2 linked regions of the Nisaea sediminum genome follow. The protein of the gene in region 1 interacts with the protein of each later gene in a pairwise test. Links are inferred from orthologs where the notes say so. Each region holds a gene or a part of one and is shown on either strand. Other genes may lie near its edges.

Region 1 (7,863 bases):
GGGATCGGTTTGCCGTCCGCCTCCAGCGCGAGCACCATTCCGGCCTTTCGCACGGCGGCCCGCTCGAAGCCGGGGGCGTAGCCGTCGAGCGCCTGCACCAGCACGCTGCTTCCCCCCGCGCCGGCGCTCTCGAGCACGGCCTCCAGCGCCGGGCCGCGAAAGCGGACCGCGCGCGGCCAATTCGGATAGCGGAGTTCCAGCTCTACCTGTGGGAGGGCCTCCAGCTCGCCCCAGGTGAAGCTGCGCGCCTTTTCGAAACGCTCCTCGAGGGCGTTCAGGAAGGCATCGCCGAACGGTTCCGAGGGACCCCGGTTCGGCTTCGAGACCAGACCGCTCACGGTCAGGACCACCAGGTCGGTGGAGTCGGACCGCGCGTTTTGGGAGGCAAGGCTCAGTGAGAGGCAGAGTGCAAACGCCGTCAACAGGCGGATTGGGAAGATCATGGCCGTTCCCCTGCATGAGTTGCAGGACGACTCTATCGAACCCCCGGTGCGGGCCAAAGCGACAAATCGGTGAAGGCGGTTGTTTCGGCTATTCGCCGGACGGAAGCGAGCGGCGCCAAGTGTGGCCCTGATCGGGGCCGAGCATCTGCTCTCGCAGCTCCTGCAGCGGATCCTTCTTCTTCTTCGGCATCAGCGGATCGTCCGGCAAGGCCTGCCAGTTCCAGTTTCCGGACTCATCGTCCGGCAGCGGCGCCTGTTTGGTCGGCTCGGTTTTCTTTCGCTCGCGGTATTTCGCTTCGGTCTGCGGCAATTTCTTCGCCGGGGCCTCAGTCTTTCCCAGAAGCCAGTCCATGCTGACCTCTTGTGGCTCGTCGCGCTTCGGTGCTGCCTTGGTCGCGGCTTTCGCGCGCTTGAGTTCGATTTTCACCGTCTCGGCCTGCACGACGGCGCCGGCGCCGATCGTGCGCTTCTGTTCCGCCGGCAGGGCCTCGAAAGAGTCCTTAGCGCGATCGTAATGTTCGCGGTTGCCCGTCTCGGCGGCGGCCTCGAGATTGCGCGTCAGATCGCTCTCGCCATGGCTTTCCCGCGTCGAGTCGGCGAGGATCTTCAAACTCTTGCGTTCAATCTGGTCCACTTGCAGCACTCACCCGGTTTGCCGGACCGCGCGATTCGGCGGGAGAAAGCCGCGCGCAGAACTCGAACACGCGAAGTTTACTTCAAAAATCGTCTAAAAGTCTATCGGAACGACTTTCGAAAAGCCTCAGCCACGCTTCAGCGGTGGTGATCGTCCAGCCCCTGACGGCCGATTTCGACATCCTTGTGAACGTAGCAGTTGATAATCAGCCCGAAACCGATCATCGCCGTCAGCATCGCGGTGCCGCCGTAGGAGATCAGCGGCAGCGGAACGCCCACCACCGGGATCAGCCCCATGACCATCGCGATATTGATGAAGACGTAGAGGAACAGCGTCGTCGTGGTTCCGAGCGCCAGCAGGCGGCCGAACTGGCTCGAGCTGCGCAGCGCAATGGCAAAACCGTAGCCGAGCGCCAGCACATAGAGCAGCAGCAGGAACATCGCCCCCGCCAGTCCCATCTCCTCGGCCAGCATGGTGAAGATGAAGTCGGTCTGTTTCTCCGGCAGGAAGTTCAGATGGCTCTGCGAGCCCTGCAGAAAGCCCTTGCCGAACAGCCCGCCGGAACCGAGGGCGATCTTCGACTGCAGGATGTGATAGCCGGCGCCGAGCGGATCGTTCTCGGGGTTGATGAAGGTGAGGATCCGGTTCTTCTGGTAATTGTGCAGGAACTGCCAGCCGACCGGGATCGCGGAGAGCCCGAGCACCAGCACAGTGATGAATTTCCACATCCGCACGCCGGCCAGGAAGAAGATCGCGCCGCCGCCGAGGATGATCATGCCCGCGGTGCCGAGATCGGGCTGGCGCAGCACCAGGATGGCCGGCGCGAACACCAGGAAAAGCGGCGCGAACAGGCTGCGGATGCGCCCGACCTCCTCGAAGGTCAGGTGATGGAAGTAGCGCGCCAGGGCCAGCACCAGAGCCAGCTTCATCAGTTCCGAGGGCTGCAGGCGGAAGAACCCGACATCGATCCAGCGCTGCGCGCCCATGCCGATCTCGCCCGCGATCTCGACCACGCCGAGCAGGCCGAGAGTGATGAAGTAGAACAGGTAGGCCCAGCGCAGCAGAAAGCGGATGTCGATCAGCGCGATGCCGAGTGTGATGACCAGACCGATGCCGAAACGGATCGCCTGGCGCACGGCCCAGGGCGTCCAGCTGCCGTTGGCGGCGGAATAGAGCATCGCGAAGCCGACCGAAGAGATCAGGACCAGAAGCAGGATCAGCCCCCAGTTGATCTGCTGCAGCTTGGTACCGAGCGTAAGCTCGGGCGGATTGAGGGAACTCGACGGCATTCCGATCGACATGGCTTACCCCCGCTCCGTCTGTTCGCCATCCGGCAGAATGCTCACCGGATCGGCCTCGGAGGATTTCAGTCCGTCCCGCTCCATCGCCTTGGCGAGGATGTCGCGGGCGACCGGAACCGCATATTTGCTCCCCCCGCCATGTTCCAGCACGACGGCGACCGCGTAGCGCGGCGCCGCCACGGGCGCATAGCCGACGAAAAGACCGTGGTCGCGCCGGTGCCAGGGAAGATCCTCGTTGTCGATCACGCCTGCGGCGCGCTCCGCCTTGGTGATCCGGCGCACCTGGGACGTGCCGGTCTTGCCGCCAACCTCGAAATCCGCGCCCGGAACCTTTGCGGTCCGCGCCGTACCGCGCTGGCCGTTGACGACGCGACGCATGCCTTCGAGCACAAGAGACAGATGCGTGCGCGACACATTCACCTTCGGCGGTTCCTGGATCGCCCCGTCCGGCTTGCGCACCAGCGACGGCGTCACGGCATAGCCGCCATTGACCATGCGCGCCGTCATGACGGCGAGTTGCAGCGGTGTTGTCAGCACGAAGCCCTGGCCGATGCCGGTAACCAGGGTTTCACCTTTCTGCCAGCGCTCGCCCATCACCGCGAGCTTCCATTCGCGGGTCGGGATCAGACCGCCGCGCTCGCCCGGCAGCTCGATGGCGAGGCTTTCCCCGAGCCCGAACCGGCGTGCCATTTCCGCGATCCGGTCGATGCCGACGCGCTTCGCCACCTCGTAGAAATAGACGTCGCAGCTCTGCTCCAGAGCCGTGATGACGTCCATGTGGCCGTGTCCCCAGCGCTTCCAGCAATGGAAACGGGCATTGCCGAGATCCATATGACCGTTGCAGAAGACCCGGGTTTCCGGACCCGCGACCCCGGCCTCGAGCGCCGCCAGCGCCACGATCATCTTGAAGGTCGAGCCGGGCGGGTAGGTGCCTGCGATCGCCTTGTTGGTCAGCGGATGGCGCGGATTGGAGAGCAGGTCCTCCCAGTCGCGCGCGCTCAGCCCCTTGTTGAAATTGTTCGGATCGAAACCCGGCGTCGAAGCGAGCGCATGGATCTCGCCGGTATGGACGTCCATCACCACCGCACCGCCGCTCTCGCCCGGCACGATGTTGCCGTCCTTGTCGAGGAAGACCGTACCGTCCTCGTTCTCCAGATAACGTTTCGGCACGCCGGAGCGGGCAAGCGCTTCCTGCACCCTGATATCCGCGATCGGGACCCGCTCGGAGGTGCCGATCTCGAGCCTTCCATGCGCGTAGGTCTGCAGGTCCATGTCCAGGGTGAGCTGGATATTCTGTCCCGGCTGGCCATCGTCGCCCGGCAGCTTGCGGATGATCCGGCCAAGCGCGTTGACCTCGACCTGGCGGCGACCGGCCGCGCCGCGCATCCGCTCGTCGAAGAGTTTCTCGATCCCGCTCTTGCCGATCCGGAAATCCGGGAGCTCCAGCACCGGGTCCCCGGTAAGCTCGCTGTCGGAGACCGCGGCGACATAGCCGGTCACATTCACCGCCTTGGAGCCGAACGGGTAATGGCGCGAGCGCCCCTCCTCGATCCTCACGCCCGGAAGATAGGGCGCGTTGACCGCGACGCGGCTGATATCCTCGCGCGTCAGGTTTTCGACCACGGTCACGGGCACGAAGCTGCGCTTGCGCGAGACTTCTTTCAACACGCGCTTGATGTTCCATTCGTCGACATGAACGATCTGGCGCAGCGCCTCGATCGTGGCGCGGACGTCGTTGGTCTGCTCCGGGACAAGGTCGACGCGGAAATTATCCTCGTTGGAGGCGATTTCGATCCCGTTACGGTCCAGGATCAGCCCGCGGGTCGGAGGCAGCAGCTCGAGGTTGAACTGGTTCTCCTCCGACAGCGTCCGGTAGCGGTCCGCCTCGACGACCTGGAGATAATAGAGGCGCGCGCCGAGGGCCCCGACAAGGCCGAGTTGACCGGCCCCGAGGATCAGAGAGCGGCGCGTAAAGGCCCGCTTTGTATCCTGATCTTTGGGATTCTTCATCGGCTCATCATCGCACCAGATAGCGGTGAACGCGAACGAAGATCCAGGCCGCCGCCGGGAACAGCGCCGCGGTCAGGGCGAAACGGAACATCACCGTGTCCGGGAAGATCCAGGCGAGGGAGAAGACCGACATCAGGATCCAGCCGAGCGCGAACGCCCCGAAGGAGATCAGCACGAAACCGCCCCAGACGATGAAGAACGGCTTGCCGACGAAGGTTTGACGCTGGGTGCCGGTAACCCCGTAAACGGCGAGGAAGACGATGGCGGTGAGGCCGAGCGGATATCCGTTCACCAGATCCTCCGCGAGCCCGGTCACGAAGACCAGCGCCGCCGGCATCAGGTCCGGGCGATAGACGACCCAGTAGAAGACCGACATGAGCGTGAGAGAGGGTGCGACCTGCGCATAGCCAGGGATGCCCAAGGGAACAGCGCTCAGAAGCACCAGGAACAGCGTCAGCGCCGCCGGCATCAGGTGGCGCGCCCAAAGATCCATTCTTTGGACGAAGGCGGTCTTCATCGCTCGGTCTTTCCGCGCGTCACCCCGAGACGTTCGACAAGGCTCGGCTCCGGATCGGGCGCCAGAACCGTGAAGGGCGGCGGGTCCATCGGGCCTGGGATCACCCCCTGCATGCGATAATCGACGACCCGCACGAACTCGAGATGCGTCCAGTCCACCACCGGCTTGATCCGGATGCCTGACTCCGTGACAGCGGATACAGTTCCGACCGGAAGCCCGGCCGGCATCATGCCGCCATGTCCCGACGTGATCACCAGATCGCCGGGCGAAACCACACTGTTCTGCGGCAGGTACAGCACCCGCGCGAGATTCGTATTGTCGCCGACCATGATCCCCGGATCGCGCGCGGCGCCGAGCAGCACCGGGATCTGCGCGTTCAGATCGGTGACGAGCAGCATGCGGGCATGCAGTTCCCCAACCTCGACGATGGTGCCGGCCAGACCGTCCTCGGAAATTACCGCCTGTCCGCGCCGGACGCCGTTGCGCCGGCCGACATTGAGCAGGGCGCTGCGGACGAAGGCACCGCCGGCTTCGGCGATGACCCGCGCGGAGATGAAGCTCGCCGGTGGCGGGCCGACATGCTTCGTCAGACGCTTCAGCGCCTTGTTCTCGCTTTCCAGCAGATTGGCGACATGCTGCCACTGCTTCAGCCGCCCGTTCTCCTCGCGCAGCCGCTCGTTCTCGGCATGCAGGTCACGCAGCGAGACGACGGTGGAGACACCCTTGGAGATCGCGGCGGCCGGATGGGACAGAGCTTCGAGGATTGGCGCCATCGCATCGACGGCGGCCACCTGCAGGCGCTTCACCATGACGATATCGGCCTTGCCGAGCAGCATCAGGCCGAAGGCGGCGAGTACGAGCGCTGTGAAGGCGAAGCGCTGCCAGAGGGTCCGCACAGGCTGGGCGACGCGGGAGAAAGATGCCGGTCTGCGCCCCATTTTCCTGCCTGGCCTTTCCTAAGTGAATGCCCCTACCGCAACCCTCGCCGGCTCAGTAGGCGCCGATGAGAACGTTGCGGAGGACCTTCATTTCCTCAAGGCAGCGGCCGGTGCCGAGCGCGACACAGGACAGCGGATCGTCGGCGATCGAGACCGGCAGGCCGGTCGAGTGCCGGAGCACGTAGTCGAGGTTGCCGAGCAGCGCGCCGCCGCCGGTCAGCACGATGCCCTTGTCGACGATGTCGGCCGCGAGTTCCGGCGGGGTCTGCTCGAGCGCGACCTTGACCGCCTCGATGATCTGGCTGACCGGCTCGGCCAGGCTCTCGGCAACCTGGCTCTGGTCGATCACCAGTTCCTTCGGCACGCCGTTCATCAGGTCGCGACCCTTGATCTCCAACGTCTTGCCGACGCCGTCTTCCGGCGGAAAGGCGGAGCCGATTTCCTTCTTGATCCGCTCGGCACTGCCCTCACCCACCAGGAGGTTATGGTTGCGGCGGATATAGGCGATGATCGCCTCGTCCATCTTGTCACCGCCGACGCGCACGGAGCGGGAATAGACGATACCGCCGAGCGAGAGCACGGCGACCTCGGTGGTGCCGCCGCCGATATCGACGACCATGGAGCCGGTCGGCTCCGTCACCGGCAGGTTGGCGCCGATCGCAGCGGCCATCGGCTCCTCGATCAGGAACACCCGCCGGGCGCCGGCGCTTTCCGCGCTTTCCTGGATCGCGCGGCGCTCGACGGCGGTGGAGCCGGAGGGCACGCAGACGATAACCTGCGGACTGGCGAAGCTGCGCCGGTTATGCACCTTGCGGATGAAGTGCTTGATCATCTCCTCGGCGACTTCGAAGTCGGCGATGACACCGTCGCGCAAAGGCCGGATCGCCTGGATGTTTCCGGGCGTACGCCCGAGCATCTGCTTCGCCTCGTCGCCGACGGCGAGCACCTGCTTCTTTCCGCGAACCGTTGCGATGGCGACGACCGAGGGTTCGTTCAGGACGATACCGCGTCCCTTCACGTAGACCAGCGTGTTCGCGGTCCCGAGGTCGATCGCCATGTCGGCGGAGAGCATGCCAAGAAGATTTGCAAAAAACATCTGATGAGGCCCGGTCGCGCGCTTTCAAATCGGTTCAACTGCGGTGGCAGTCGCCGGAATAGACCAAAGTTCGGAACAGCCGCGCAACGGAAAAACATATCCCGCAGTGCAATCGGTCCGCCGTCCATCCGCGATTGCCGACGTCACAACCGAATCATATCAAAGAATCAGGAGATTATGAACTTTAATTGTCTCGGCGCTTTAGCTGTCGGCGCAGAGTACGGAATAAGCGGTGTGCGGCGGCGCGTTTCCGGCCGCCGCACACCCGATTCTTAGTTCTTCGCCTTGTCGACGAGGGCGTTCTGCGAGATCCACGGCATCATCGCGCGGAGCTTCTCGCCGACCACTTCGATCTCGTGCTCGGCGGCACGGCGGCGCATGGTCTTGAAGCTGGCCTGCTTGACCTGGTTCTCCAGCATCCAGCGGCGCGCGAAATCGCCGGACTGGATGTCGTTGAGCACCTTCTTCATCTCCGCCTTCACCGCATCGGTGATGATGCGCGGGCCGGTGACATATTCGCCGTACTCGGCCGTGTTGGAGATCGAGTAGTTCATGTTCGCGATGCCGCCTTCATAGATCAGGTCGACGATCAGCTTCACTTCGTGCAGGCATTCGAAATAGGCCATTTCCGGCGCGTAGCCGGCTTCGACCAGGGTCTCGTAGCCGGCCTTGATCATCTCGCAGAGACCGCCGCAGAGGACGGCCTGCTCGCCGAACAGGTCGGTTTCGCACTCTTCCTTGAAGGTGGTCTCGATGGTGCCGGCCCGGCCGCCGCCGACGGCGGAGGAGTAGGACAGCGCGATCTCGAGCGCGTTGCCGGAGGCGTCCTGGTGGACGGCCACGAGGCAGGGCACGCCGCCGCCGCGGACATATTCGGAACGCACGGTGTGGCCCGGGCCCTTCGGGGCGATCATGAAGACGTCG
Region 2 (3,259 bases), on another replicon or contig:
AAGGCACCAAAGGCAAGAAGACTGCCGCCAAGCGGCGTCCGGCCCGGCGTCCGAGACTGTCGGCCCGCCGCATGCGGCAGGTGCTGATCGGCACCGGTTTCGCCGCCCTGACCGCGATCGTCGCCGGCACCGGCTGGCACGCGGCGCGCACCGGCGCGATCGGTCAGCTCGCCGCCGCCATCGACGATGCCGGCATCGCGGTGTCGAACGAGCTCGGCCTCGTCGTCTCCGACATCCTCGTCGAGGGTCGCTACCGCACGGAGCGCAGCGACCTGGTCGGCGCGATCGCGACTGACCGCGGCACCCCGATCCTCCGCGTCGATCTCGCGGCGCTGAAGGCGCGCGTCGACGCGCTCCCCTGGGTCCGCACCGCCACAATCGAACGGCGCCTGCCGGATACACTGTTCGTCCGCCTCGAGGAACGCACACCGCTGGCGCTCTGGCAGCGCGAAGGCGAGCTGACCTTGATCGACGATCTGGGCGTCGAGGTGCCGGGACAGAACCCGCGCCGCTTCGCCGATCTGCCCATTGTCGTCGGCGATGAGGCACCGGCCCGGGCCCGCGCCTTCCTCGCCCTCCTGTCGCGCGAGCCGGACCTGAACAAGCGCGTGCGTGCCGTCACCTGGATCGGCGAGCGGCGCTGGAACGTGCGGCTCGATACCGGGGTCGATATCGAGCTGCCGGAACGGGCGCCGGAGAAGGCCTGGTCCCACCTCGCGCAGCTTCAGCGCGACCATCACGTGCTCGACCGCGACGTGGTCGCCATCGACCTGCGCCTGCCGAACCAGCTCGTGGTCCGCGTCGCGCCGGACGTCTCGAGCCGTCTCCGCAATCCCGGAAAGGACACCTGATGCGCAAGAGCCTGGTCAAACCGCGCACCGGCACCGTCGCGATCCTGGATATCGGGTCGACGAAGATCTGCTGCCTGATCGCCCGGATCGGCGAGAGCGGCGCACGGATCGCGCCCGGCGAAGGCGGCAAGAGCCTGCCCGGCATCCGGGTCACCGGCATCGGCCATCAGGTCGCGCGCGGCATCCGCAGCGGCATGGTGATCGACATGGCCGAGGCCGAGGAATGCGTGCGCGCCGCGGTCCATACGGCGGAGAAGATGGCCGACGAGACCATCCAGCGGGTCTTCGTCAATCTCTCCGGCGGCTATCCGCATTCCCAAACCGTCGGCGTCGAGGTCGCGATCGGCGGCCAGGAGGTCTGCGATACCGACATGCGCCGCATTCTGAGCCAGTGGCAGAAGCTCGAGGTCGAGGCCGACCGCCAGCTCATCCACTCGATCCCGGTCGGCTATTCGATCGACGGCAGCCGCGGCATCCGCGATCCGCGCGGCATGTGCGGGGTCCGTCTCGGCGCCTCCATGCACATGGTCACCGCCGCGTCCAGCGCGGTGCGCAACATCGCCAGCGTGATCGAGCGCTGCCATCTTGGGATCGAGGCCTTCGTGGTTTCGCCCTATGCTTCCGGCCTCGCCTGCCTGGTCGAGGACGAGCGCGATCTCGGCGTCACCGTGATCGACATGGGCGGCGGTACCACGACCATGGCGGTCTTCTTCGACGGCAGCGTGATCTACACCGACTGCGTGCCGGTCGGCGGCGCGCATATCACGAGCGACATCGCCCGCGGTCTCGCCACCCCGGTGCACGAGGCCGAACGGCTGAAGACGCTCTATGGCAGCGCGATCCCGTCCAGCCTCGACGAGCGCGAGGTCATCGATGTGCCGCTGGTCGGCGAGCAGGACGAGACCCACCCCAATCATGTCCCGAAATCCCTCCTGATCCGGATCATCCATCCGCGTCTGGAGGAAACCTTCGAACTTGTTCGGGGCCGGCTGGAAGCCAGCGGGTTCGACAAGGTCGCCGGCCGCCGCGTGGTGATCACCGGCGGTGCCAGCCAGATGCCGGGGATCCGGGATCTGGCGCAGGAAATCCTGGACAAGCAGGTCCGTCTGGGCCGGCCGATCCGGGTCAACGGGCTGGCCGACGTCGCCAGCGGTCCGGCCTTCGCGACGAGCGCCGGACTGCTCGCCTACGCGGCCGATCCGGCACTCGACGCGTCCCGCCAGGGGCATGTCGCCAACAAGGAGACCGGAAGCGGGCTGTTCGGCCGCGTCGGCTCCTGGCTGAGGGAGAACTTCTGATGATCGAGACCCGGTTCCACCCCACCGCACATGCCGGCCCGCGCCCGAAAGGAACGGCCCGACAACCGAGCCACAGGAATTCAGTGACAGAACGTTCACCGACCCCGGCCGAAAGGCCCAATACCCGCGTGCTTCAGGCGCGCATCCCCCAGAGCACCCTCTAAACGCGAGAACAGGAGGCCACCCCCATGACCATCAACATCTCCGTCCCCACCGAAGACAACGACCTGAAGCCGCGGATCAGCGTGGTCGGCGTCGGCGGCGCCGGCGGCAATGCCGTCAACAACATGATCCGCTCCAACCTCGAAGGCGTCGAGTTCATCGTCACCAATACCGACGCCCAGGCCCTCAAGCAGTCGCTCGCCGACCGCACGATCCAGCTCGGCACCGGCGTCACCCAGGGTCTCGGCGCCGGCTCCCGGCCGGAAGTCGGCCGCGCCGCCGCCGAGGAAGCGATCGGCGAGATCATGGAGAACCTGCGCGACAGCAACATGGTCTTCATCACCGCCGGCATGGGCGGCGGCACCGGGTCCGGCGCCGCTCCGGTGATCGCCCAGACCGCCCGCGAGAACGGCATCCTGACCGTCGGCGTGGTGACCAAGCCGTTCCACTTCGAAGGCCAGCACCGGATGCGCATCGCCGATCAGGCGATCGAGGAGCTGACCCAGTATGTCGACACCCTGATCATCATCCCGAACCAGAACCTGTTCCGGGTGGCGAACGAGAAGACGACTTTCGCGGACGCCTTCAACATGGCCGACGACGTGCTGCATTCCGGCGTGCGCGGCGTCACCGACCTGATGATCATGCCGGGCCTGATCAACCTCGACTTCGCGGACATCCGTACGGTCATGAGCGAGATGGGCAAGGCGATGATGGGCACCGGCGAGGCGAGCGGCGAGAAGCGCGCCATCGACGCCGCCGAGGCCGCGATCAACAACCCGCTGCTCGAGGACACCACGATGAAGGGTGCCCGCGGCGTGCTGATCAACATCACCGGCGGCATGGACATGACCCTGTTCGAGGTCGACGAGGCCGCCAACCGCATCCGCGAGGAAGTCGATCCGGAAGCCAACATCATCTTCGGCTCGACCTTCGACGAGAAGATGG

Evidence for each region.
Region 2: the proteins of IG122_RS07470 (region 1) and ftsA interact in binary tests that used the Escherichia coli proteins (3 or more experiments, as listed by UniProt). The link is inferred for Nisaea sediminum from one-to-one orthologs.

Annotation. Positions count from the first base shown.
Region 1 is NZ_JACZCQ010000003.1:495,832-503,694, forward strand. The notes cover bases 4,918-7,863. They hold IG122_RS07470 (rod shape-determining protein), read right to left. Parts: upstream 6,940-7,863; coding sequence 5,896-6,939; downstream 4,918-5,895. Other genes in these bases: mreC (rod shape-determining protein MreC), read right to left, coding at 4,918-5,843; ilvC (ketol-acid reductoisomerase), read right to left, coding at 7,212-7,863. In the rest of the region: IG122_RS07440 (hypothetical protein), read right to left, coding at 1-443; IG122_RS07445 (hypothetical protein), read right to left, coding at 532-1,077; rod shape-determining protein RodA, read right to left, coding at 1,215-2,378; mrdA (penicillin-binding protein 2), read right to left, coding at 2,382-4,388; rod shape-determining protein MreD, read right to left, coding at 4,396-4,905; more of mreC, read right to left, coding at 4,902-4,917. UniProt on the Escherichia coli protein: Forms membrane-associated dynamic filaments that are essential for cell shape determination. Acts by regulating cell wall synthesis and cell elongation, and thus cell shape.
Region 2 is NZ_JACZCQ010000004.1:78,452-81,710, forward strand. Bases 1-2,999 are described here. They hold ftsA (cell division protein FtsA), read left to right. Parts: upstream 1-850; coding sequence 851-2,149; downstream 2,150-2,999. Other genes in these bases: IG122_RS09445 (cell division protein FtsQ/DivIB), read left to right, coding at 1-851; ftsZ (cell division protein FtsZ), read left to right, coding at 2,338-2,999. Also shown: more of ftsZ, read left to right, coding at 3,000-3,259. UniProt on the Escherichia coli protein: Essential cell division protein that assists in the assembly of the Z ring. May serve as the principal membrane anchor for the Z ring.